2 regions of the Streptomyces sp. 184 genome follow, and region 1 is predicted to be linked to the other one. Evidence: riboswitches for the same ligand, from Rfam matches in the RefSeq annotation. Region 1 holds a riboswitch; the other holds the start of a gene.
The links. A riboswitch is a leader RNA that binds a small molecule or an ion and turns the genes downstream of it on or off. The one in region 1 is predicted to bind S-adenosylmethionine.

Region 1 (4,350 bases):
CGTCCCCCGCGCCGCCCCCGCACTCGGCGTACTCGGCGGACCCGCCCGTCTCGCCGAGCAGCGCCCGCAGCAGCGGGTGCGCGCAGAACAGCCCGTCGCGCACCCCGATGCCGTGCTCCGCCGACAGCGCCGCCGCCAGATGCGAGCTGCTCCAGCCGTCGACCACGAACGAGATCACCCCCACCCGCGCCGCGTCCGCGCCGAAGAGCGACAGCACCCGCACCCCCGGCAGCTCCGCCAGGCCCGCCAGCACCCGCGCCACCAGCGCCCGCTCGCGCGCCACCAGCGCGTCGAACCCGGCCTCCGTCAGCGCCTTGCACGCCGACGCGATCGCGTACGCGCCGATGACGTTCGGCGACCCCGCCTCGTGCCGCGCCGCCGTCGTCTGCCACTCGACGTCCACTCCCCCGCCCTCCGCGCGCAGCACGCGCCGGCTGGCGCCCCCGCCCGCGAGGTACGGCGGCGCCGCCCGGAGCCAGTCCGCCCGGCCCGCGAGCACGCCGGCCCCGAAGGGCGCGTACAGCTTGTGCCCGGAGAAGGCCACCCAGTCCACGTCCAGGTCCGCCACGTCCACCGGGTGGTGCGGCGCGAGCTGCGCCGCGTCCAGGACGAGGCGCGCCCCGTGCCGGTGCGCCGCCGCGGTCAGCTCCCGTACGGGCCACAGCTCGCCGGTGACGTTCGAGGCGCCGGTGACGCAGACCAGCGCGGGACCGTCGCCGACCCGCGCGGCGAGCGCGGAGTCCAGCGCCGCCACGGCCTGCCCGGGGCCGGCGGGCGCGGCGAGCACGGTGACCCGGCCGGCCGCGGACCCGTCGTGCTGCCAGGGCAGCAGCGCGGCGTGGTGCTCGGTCTCGAAGACGTAGACCTCGGTGCCCGGCGGCAGCGCCGAGGCCAGCAGGTTGAGCGAGTCGGTGGTGGAGCGGGTGAAGACGACCTGGTCGTCGGGGCGGCAGCCGAGGAAGTCGGCGACCGTGGCCCGGCTGGACTCGAACAGCTCGGTGGACAGTTGCGAGAGGTAGCCGGCGCCGCGGTGCACGCTGCCGTAGTACGGCGCGTAGGCGGCGACGTCGTCCCAGACGCGCTGGAGCGCGGGGGCGCTGGCCGCGTAGTCCAGGGCGGCGTACTCGACGTCGCCGCCGGTGACGAGCGGGGCGCGGACCTCGCGGCCGAGGACGGGCAGACAGGCGGGGGTGAGCGTGGACGCAGACATGCAAAAACTCCCGTGAGCAGGCGCGGAGATGCGGGGTGACGGGCCCGTACGGCCCGGAAGAGGACGCGCGCGACGCTCGGATGGCGGGGACGCGCGCAGCGGCGGCGGGGCGGAAAGGCCCCTAGCGCATTCGCTTGCTCACGGCGGTACTCCCTCGGCCGACCAGGACCCCTGGATTCGCGAGGGGTCCGCGCTTGCCGCAGACCTCGCTGCCTGCGGCCCGGTCATCACCCGGGGCACCCCGCCACGGACGGAGGGTTGCCGGACAGCGGGCCGGGGCCTTGATCGCTGTCGCTCGTGACCTGGTCAGGAGTATGCGCACCGGAGAGCCGCGGCGCAACCCGGTTGCCCGGGCTGTCCGCAACTCTCCGGAAATCGGCGGCGAACAGCCCTCGCGCGAGGGCGCCCCCGCGCGGGAAGTCGCGGACCCTCCTCAGCCGTTGCTGGCCGCCACCCAGCGCTCCAGCACCCGCAGCGCCGACCCCGAGTCGATGGACTCGGCGGCCCGTACGATGCCCGCCGCGATCCGCTCCGGCAGCGGGCCGTCCGCGCCGGGGTCCAGGGCCGTGAGCGCCGCCGCCGCGTTCAGCAGCACCGCGTCGCGCACCGGGCCGGTCTCGCCGGCCAGCAGCCGCCGGGCCACGTCGGCGTTGTACGAGGCGTCCGCGCCCCGCAGCGCCTCCACCGGCACCAGGTCGATGCCGACGTCCCGCGGGTCGAAGCTCTCCTGCCGCACCGCGCCGTCGCGCACGGTCCACACCTGCGAGGTGGCGGTGGTCGTCAGCTCGTCCAGCCCGTCGTCGCCGCGGAAGACGAGCGCCGAAGCGCCGCGCTCGGCCAGCACACCGGCCATGATCGGTGCCATCCGGGCGTCCGCGACGCCGGTGGCCTGCGCCCCGACCCGGGCCGGGTTGGTGAGCGGGCCGAGGAAGTTGAACGGGGTGATGACGCCCAGTTCCTTGCGGGTCTGCGCGACGTGCCGCATCGCGGGGTGGAACTTCACCGCGAAGCAGAAGGTGATGCCCGCCTGCTCGGCGACCTCGGCGACCCGCTCGGGCGTGAGGTCGAGGTTGACCCCCAGCTTCTCCAGCACGTCGGAGGCGCCGGAGGCGGAGGACGCGGCCCGGTTGCCGTGTTTGACGACCTTCGCGCCGGTCCCGGCGACGACGATTGCGGACATGGTGGAGATGTTGACGGTACGGGCCCGGTCGCCGCCGGTGCCGACGACGTCCACGGTCGGGCCGGGGACGTCGATGGTGTTGGCGTGCTCGTACATCGTGCGCACCAGGCCGGAGATCTCCGCGACCGTCTCGCCCTTGGCGCGCAGCGCGACCGCGAACCCGGCGATCTGCGCGTTGCTCGCGGCGCCCGACATGATCTGGTCCATGGCCCAGGCGGTGTCCTCGGCGTCGAGGTCCCGCCCGGCGATCAGCGCGCTGATGACGTCCGGCCAGGAACGCGCCGCCGGGCTGTCGCCTCCTGCTGCCGTCTGCACGCTCATGGCACACCGTCCCCGGGGGTCGTCTCAGTCGTCGGGCGTCAGCCTATCGAGCGCAGAGTACGCCGAAGGGCCCCCGTCCAACTGCTGGACGGGGGCCCCGGTGGCGATGTCGCCGGCGGTCGTGCGGCCCTAGTGGTGCCCGTGCCCGCTGGTGATCTCCTCGTACTCGCGCCGGGTCGGCTTCGGGATCTGGCCGGCCTCGCCGAAGTAGCCCTTCGACAGCCGGGCCCGCAGCTTCTCCACCGGACCCTGCTTGCGCACCACGCCGTTGTCGTCGACCGTCGGGCCGAGTTCCAGCGGCGCGTGCTGGTCGTGGGAGGTGAGGACGTGCATCTCCTCCTGCGACAGCGGCTCGTGCACCTCGATGAACTCGCCGTGCGGCAGCCTCTTGATGATGCCCGTCTCCCGGCCGTGCAGGACCTTCTCGCGGTCCCGCCGCTGGAGCCCGAGGCAGATGCGCCGGGTGACCCAGAAGGCCAGCACGGGGGCGACGAAGAAGGCGATCCGCACGAACCAGGTGATCGATTCGATCGAGAGGTGGAAGTGCGTGGCCCACAGGTCGTTGCCGCCGGCCATCAGCAGCACGAAGACCCAGGTCAGCCAGGCCACACCGAAGGCGGTGCGGGTCGGCACGTTGCGCGGGCGGTCCAGGATGTGGTGCTCGCGGCGGTCGCCGGTGACCCAGGCTTCGAAGAACGGGTAGGCGACCAGCACGACCGGGACGACGCCCACGATCATCAGGGGGATGAACACCCCGAAGTTGATCGTGTACCCGCCCGGGATGACCCATTCCCACCCTGGCATGAACCGGATCAGGCCCTCGGTCCAGCCCATGTACCAGTCCGGTTGGGCTCCGGTGGAGACCAGATCTGGTCGGTAGGGTCCGAGATCCCAGACCGGGTTGATGGTGAACATCCCCGCGATCAGCGTGATCACGCCGAAGACCAGGAAGAAGAACCCGCCCGCCTTCGCCACGTAGACCGGCATGAAGGGCATGCCCACGACGTTCTCGTTGGTCTTGCCGGAGCCCGCGAACTGGGTGTGCTTGTGGTAGAAGACCAGGATCAGGTGGAGCACGAAGAGCCCCAGCATGATGCCCGGCACCAGGAGCACGTGCACCGCGAAGAATCTCGGGATGATGTCCGTCCCTGGGAACTCACCGCCCCAGAGGAAGAACGCCAGGTACGTGCCGATCACCGGGGTGGCCAGCGTCGCGCCCTCCATGAAGCGGACACCGGTGCCGGAGAGCAGGTCGTCGGGGAGCGAGTAGCCGGTGAAGCCGGCGATGCAGCCGAGGACCAGCAGCGTGAAGCCGAAGAGCCAGTTGACCTCGCGCGGCTTGCGGAACGCGCCGGTGAAGAAGACGCGCATCATGTGCGTCGCCATGCTGGCCACGAAGATCAGCGCGGCCCAGTGGTGGATCTGCCGGATGAGCAGACCGCCGCGGACCTCGAAGCTGATGTCCAGCGTGGAGGCGTACGCCTCGGTCATGATCACGCCGTTCATGGGGGCGTACGCACCGTGGTACGTCATCTCCGCCATGCTCGGCTTGAAGAACAGCGTCAGGTACACACCCGTCAGCAGCACGATGAGGAACGTGTACATGCAGATCTCACCGAGCAGGAAGGACCAGTGGTCC
Region 2 (4,350 bases), 1.7 Mb from region 1:
GGCCAGTGCAGGTTCAGCAGCGGCCGGGCCACCAGCTCCGTCACCCGCCCACCCTGGCCGCCCGCCTCCGCGCGACCCGCACCGCCCGCCGTACCCGCCGCCGCACCGACCGCCGAACCGACCGCACCGCCCGCACCGAACTCCGCACCCTTCGCACCGCCCCCCGTACCGAGGGGTCTGTCGTACACCGCCTTCACGAACTCCACGTCCGGCTCCGTCAGCAGCGGACCCACGATCCCGCTCACGAACGCCGTGTCGAAGTCCCGCAGGTCCGCGTCCACGAAGCACACGATCTCGCCGCGCGTCACCAGCAGCGACCGCCACAGCACCTCGCCCTTGCCCGCCACCGCCGGCATCCGCGGCAGCACCTCGTCGCGGTGCACCACCCGCGCGCCGGCCGCGGCGGCGACCTCCGCCGTACGGTCCGTGGAGCCGGAGTCCATCACGACCAGCTCGTCCACGAGCCGGTCGCCTTCCGGGCCGCCCGGAGCCATCAGCTCCGCCCGGATCGCCGCGACGATCGCCCCGACCGTCGCCTCCTCGTCGAGCGCCGGCAGCACCACGCTGACCGTCCCCCGCGCCCCCAGCGCCCGCTTGGCCGCCAGGAGCCGGGCGCGCGGCCGGTCCGGCGCGGACCAGGACCGCGTCTTCAGCCACTGCTCCACGTCATCGAGCACCTGCGGGCCTCCCCTTGCCGGTGGTCCTGTGAGGTGTGAGAGCCGTCTCGCGTGCCGGACGGCCCTCACAACTGTCCTGGTCGTCGGTTACAGTCTTGAACAACGTGCGTGACGTCCCTATGTCGGGGTCCGCGCGTCGCATAAATGCGTCGGACGGCCCCGCCGGGCCGGCGCCATACAGAGCTCATCCAGAGGGGCAGAGGGAACGGCCCGTAGAAGCCCCGGCAACCCTCCGTCCGGTACTCGCGACGCTGCGAGGCCCCGGACGGTGATGGTGCCAATTCCGTCCTGCGGCGAGACGCGTCGCGGGGAAGATGAGGAGAGAGGGCCTCGCCAGTATGGCTGTAGACACAGCTCCCACCCCGGCCGTCGTAGACGGCGCCCCCGACCTGGGTCCCGCCGTCGCGCTGTCGTGCCGGGAGTGCGGGGAGCGGGTGCCGCTGGGGCCGGTGTTCGCGTGCCAGTCCTGTTTCGGGCCGCTGGAGGCGGCGTACGAGCTGCCCGGCGGCGACGCCGGGTCCGCGGCCCGGCTGCGGGAGCGCATCGAGGCGGGACCGCGGAGCATCTGGCGGTACGCGCCGCTGCTGCCCGTCCCCGCCGACGTGGCGTCCAAGCCCAATCTGAACCCCGGCTTCACCCGGCTGCACCGCGCCGACCGGCTCGCCGCCGAGCTGGGCGTGACCGGTGAGCTGCACGTGAAGGACGACTCCGGCAACCCCACGCACTCGTTCAAGGACCGGGTGGTGGCCATCGCCGTCGAGGCGGCCCGCGCCTTCGGCTTCACCACGCTGTCCTGCTCGTCCACCGGCAACCTGGCCGGCGCCGTCGGCGCCGCCGCCGCGCGGGCCGGGCTGCGGTCGTGCGTGTTCATCCCGTACGACCTGGAGCACGCGAAGGTCGTCATGGCCTCGGTGTACGGCGGCGACGTCGTCGGCATCGAGGGCACGTACGACGACGTGAACCGTTTCTGCTCCGAGCTGATCGGCGATCCGATCGGCGAGGGCTGGGGCTTCACGAACGTCAACCTGCGCCCGTACTACGCGGAGGGCTCCAAGACCCTCGCGTACGAGATCTGCGAGCAGCTCGGCTGGCGGCTCCCGGACAACATCGTCATCCCGGTGGCGTCCGGCTCCCAGCTCACGAAGATCGACAAGGCGCTGAAGGAGCTGATCGCGACGGGCCTGGTCGAGGAGCGCCCGTACAAGATCTTCGGCGCCCAGGCGGCGGGCTGCTCGCCGGTCTCGCGGGCCTTCAAGGACGGCCACGACGTGGTACGCCCGGTCCGGCCCGACACCATCGCCAAGTCCCTCGCCATCGGCAACCCGGCCGACGGACCGTACGTGCTGGACATCGCCCGCCGCACCGGCGGTGCGGTGGAGGACGTCACGGACGCCGAGGTCGTGGACGCGGTCAAGCTGCTGGCCCGCACCGAGGGCGTCTTCGCGGAGACGGCGGGCGGCGTGACCTTCGGCGTGCTGGCGAAGCTCGTCGCGGACGGCCGGATCGACCCGGCCGAGACCACCGTCGCGATCAACACCGGCGACGGTCTGAAGACCCTCGACGCGGTCGCCCCCACCACGGGGCCGAGCGCGATCATTCGTCCCACACTCGACTCCTTCCGAGAGGCCGGCCTCGCATCATGAGCGTGAACGTCCGAATTCCGACCATCCTCCGTACGTATACCGACGGGCGGGCAGAGGTGAGCGCCGAGGGCGCGACCCTGGCGGAGGTGATCGAAGACCTGGAGAAGAACCACCGCGGAATCGCCGGCCGGGTGCTAGACGATCAAGGCAAGCTGCGTCGCTTCGTGAACGTCTACGTGAACGACGACGACGTCCGCTTCGCCGATGGCCTGCGGACTCCCACCCCCGAGGGGGCCGGCATCTCGATCATTCCGGCGGTCGCCGGAGGCTGCTGAACCCCGCTGTCGTGTGTGCGGCCCCACTGATCCGGAGTGGGGCCGTTCGCATGTCCGGACACGCGATAGGGTTGGGGCGTTCCCCCCTCGTGGCCCATGCTCCGCGCATATGAGAACGCGACAAGTTCCCCGCAAATGCGGAGAGTTAATTGTCGTGATGGTGAGTTATGCCCTGCCCGAGTTGTCGGGGAATGGCGGAAATTGATTGGAAAAATACCGATCGAGTGTCCGCAGAATTCTCGTCCGATTGACCTGTTGCACTGGGCATCTGTGCGGATACATTCAGCCGCGGTCGACGCGTTCCGGCGCACGCCCCCCGGCGTGTATCCGGGGGTGAGGTCTGACCCGGGTCCGCGGAGTGCGGTCCTGTGTAGGGCCGGCAATAGGGGAGTTTGGAATGGCTCAGGGCACCGTCAAGTGGTTCAACGCGGAGAAGGGGTACGGCTTCATCGCGGTCGACGGTGGTGCGGATGTCTTCGTCCACTACAGCGCGATTCAGATGGACGGATACCGCACCCTCGAGGAAGGCCAGCGGGTCGAGTTCGAGATCTCGCAGGGTCAGAAGGGGCCGCAGGCAGACATGGTCCGCGTCAGCGGCTGAGCGCCGGGCATCGACCACGGACGACTCGCGACGGGCCCGCACCCCCGGGGTGCGGGCCCTCTGCTGTCCGCCGCCGTGTTCCGCCGCCGCTGTCCGCAGCCCTCCCGCCGCCGTCCGACACCCTCCGCCGCCGCCCGCCGCCGTCCTCCTCCTGATACGGGGGGCCGCGGTCCGGTTCCGCTCTGCGCATGAGAAGCCCCTACCCGCTTGCACTCGCAGGGGGCGAGTGCTAATCATTGGCGTTAGCACTCTCCCAGTGAGAGTGACAGCACGGGACCGGTTCGGTGAGGTCCGCAGGCCGGGTGGGAGGGAACCACGCGGGTCGCGGACCGTCCGTCGCGGGCGCCAGCGCGGTCCGGACACAGTCGACCCCCCTGTCCGGGAGGACTCAACACAATGGCCAAGACCATCGCGTTCGACGAGGAGGCGCGGCGCGGCCTTGAGCGCGGCATGAACCAGCTCGCCGACGCCGTCCGCGTCACCCTCGGCCCCAAGGGCCGGAACGTCGTCCTCGAGAAGAAGTGGGGCGCCCCCACGATCACGAACGACGGTGTCTCCATCGCCAAGGAGATCGAGCTGGAGGACCCGTACGAGAAGATCGGCGCCGAGCTGGTCAAGGAGGTCGCGAAGAAGACGGACGACGTCGCCGGTGACGGCACGACGACCGCGACCGTCCTGGCCCAGGCGCTGGTCAAGGAGGGCCTCCGGAACGTGGCCGCCGGCGCCAACCCGATGGCGCTGAAGCGCGGCATCGAGAAGGCCACCGAGGCCGTCTCCGCCGCCCTGCTGGAGCAGGCCAAGGACGTGGAGACCAAGGAGCAGATCGCCTCCACCGCCTCCATCTCCGCCGGCGACACCCAGATCGGCGAGCTGATCGCCGAGGCCATGGACAAGGTCGGCAAGGAAGGCGTCATCACCGTCGAGGAGTCGCAGACCTTCGGCCTTGAGCTTGAGCTCACCGAGGGCATGCGCTTCGACAAGGGCTACATCTCCGCCTACTTCGCCACCGACATGGAGCGCATGGAGGCGGAGCTGGAGGACCCCTACATCCTCATCGCCAACTCCAAGATCAGCGCGGTCAAGGACCTGCTGCCGCTCCTGGAGAAGGTCATGCAGTCGGGCAAGCCGCTGCTGATCATCGCCGAGGACGTCGA

Region 2: another riboswitch for S-adenosylmethionine. It lies ahead of thrC (threonine synthase); the one in region 1 lies ahead of QBL21_RS24680 (aminotransferase class V-fold PLP-dependent enzyme).

What each region holds. Positions count from the first base shown of each region.
Region 1 is NZ_CP123230.1:5,810,050-5,814,399, forward strand. It holds gene QBL21_RS24680 (aminotransferase class V-fold PLP-dependent enzyme) at 1-1,210, opposite strand, end outside; SAM riboswitch class IV at 1,396-1,513, opposite strand; gene trpD (anthranilate phosphoribosyltransferase) at 1,644-2,711, opposite strand; gene QBL21_RS24690 (cytochrome bc complex cytochrome b subunit) at 2,841-4,350, opposite strand, start outside.
Region 2 is NZ_CP123230.1:7,460,953-7,465,302, reverse strand. It holds gene QBL21_RS31740 (glucosyl-3-phosphoglycerate synthase) at 1-677, opposite strand, end outside; SAM riboswitch class I at 859-998, shown strand; gene thrC (threonine synthase) at 1,016-2,320, shown strand; gene QBL21_RS31730 (MoaD/ThiS family protein) at 2,317-2,595, shown strand; gene QBL21_RS31725 (cold-shock protein) at 2,993-3,196, shown strand; gene groL (chaperonin GroEL) at 3,593-4,350, shown strand, end outside.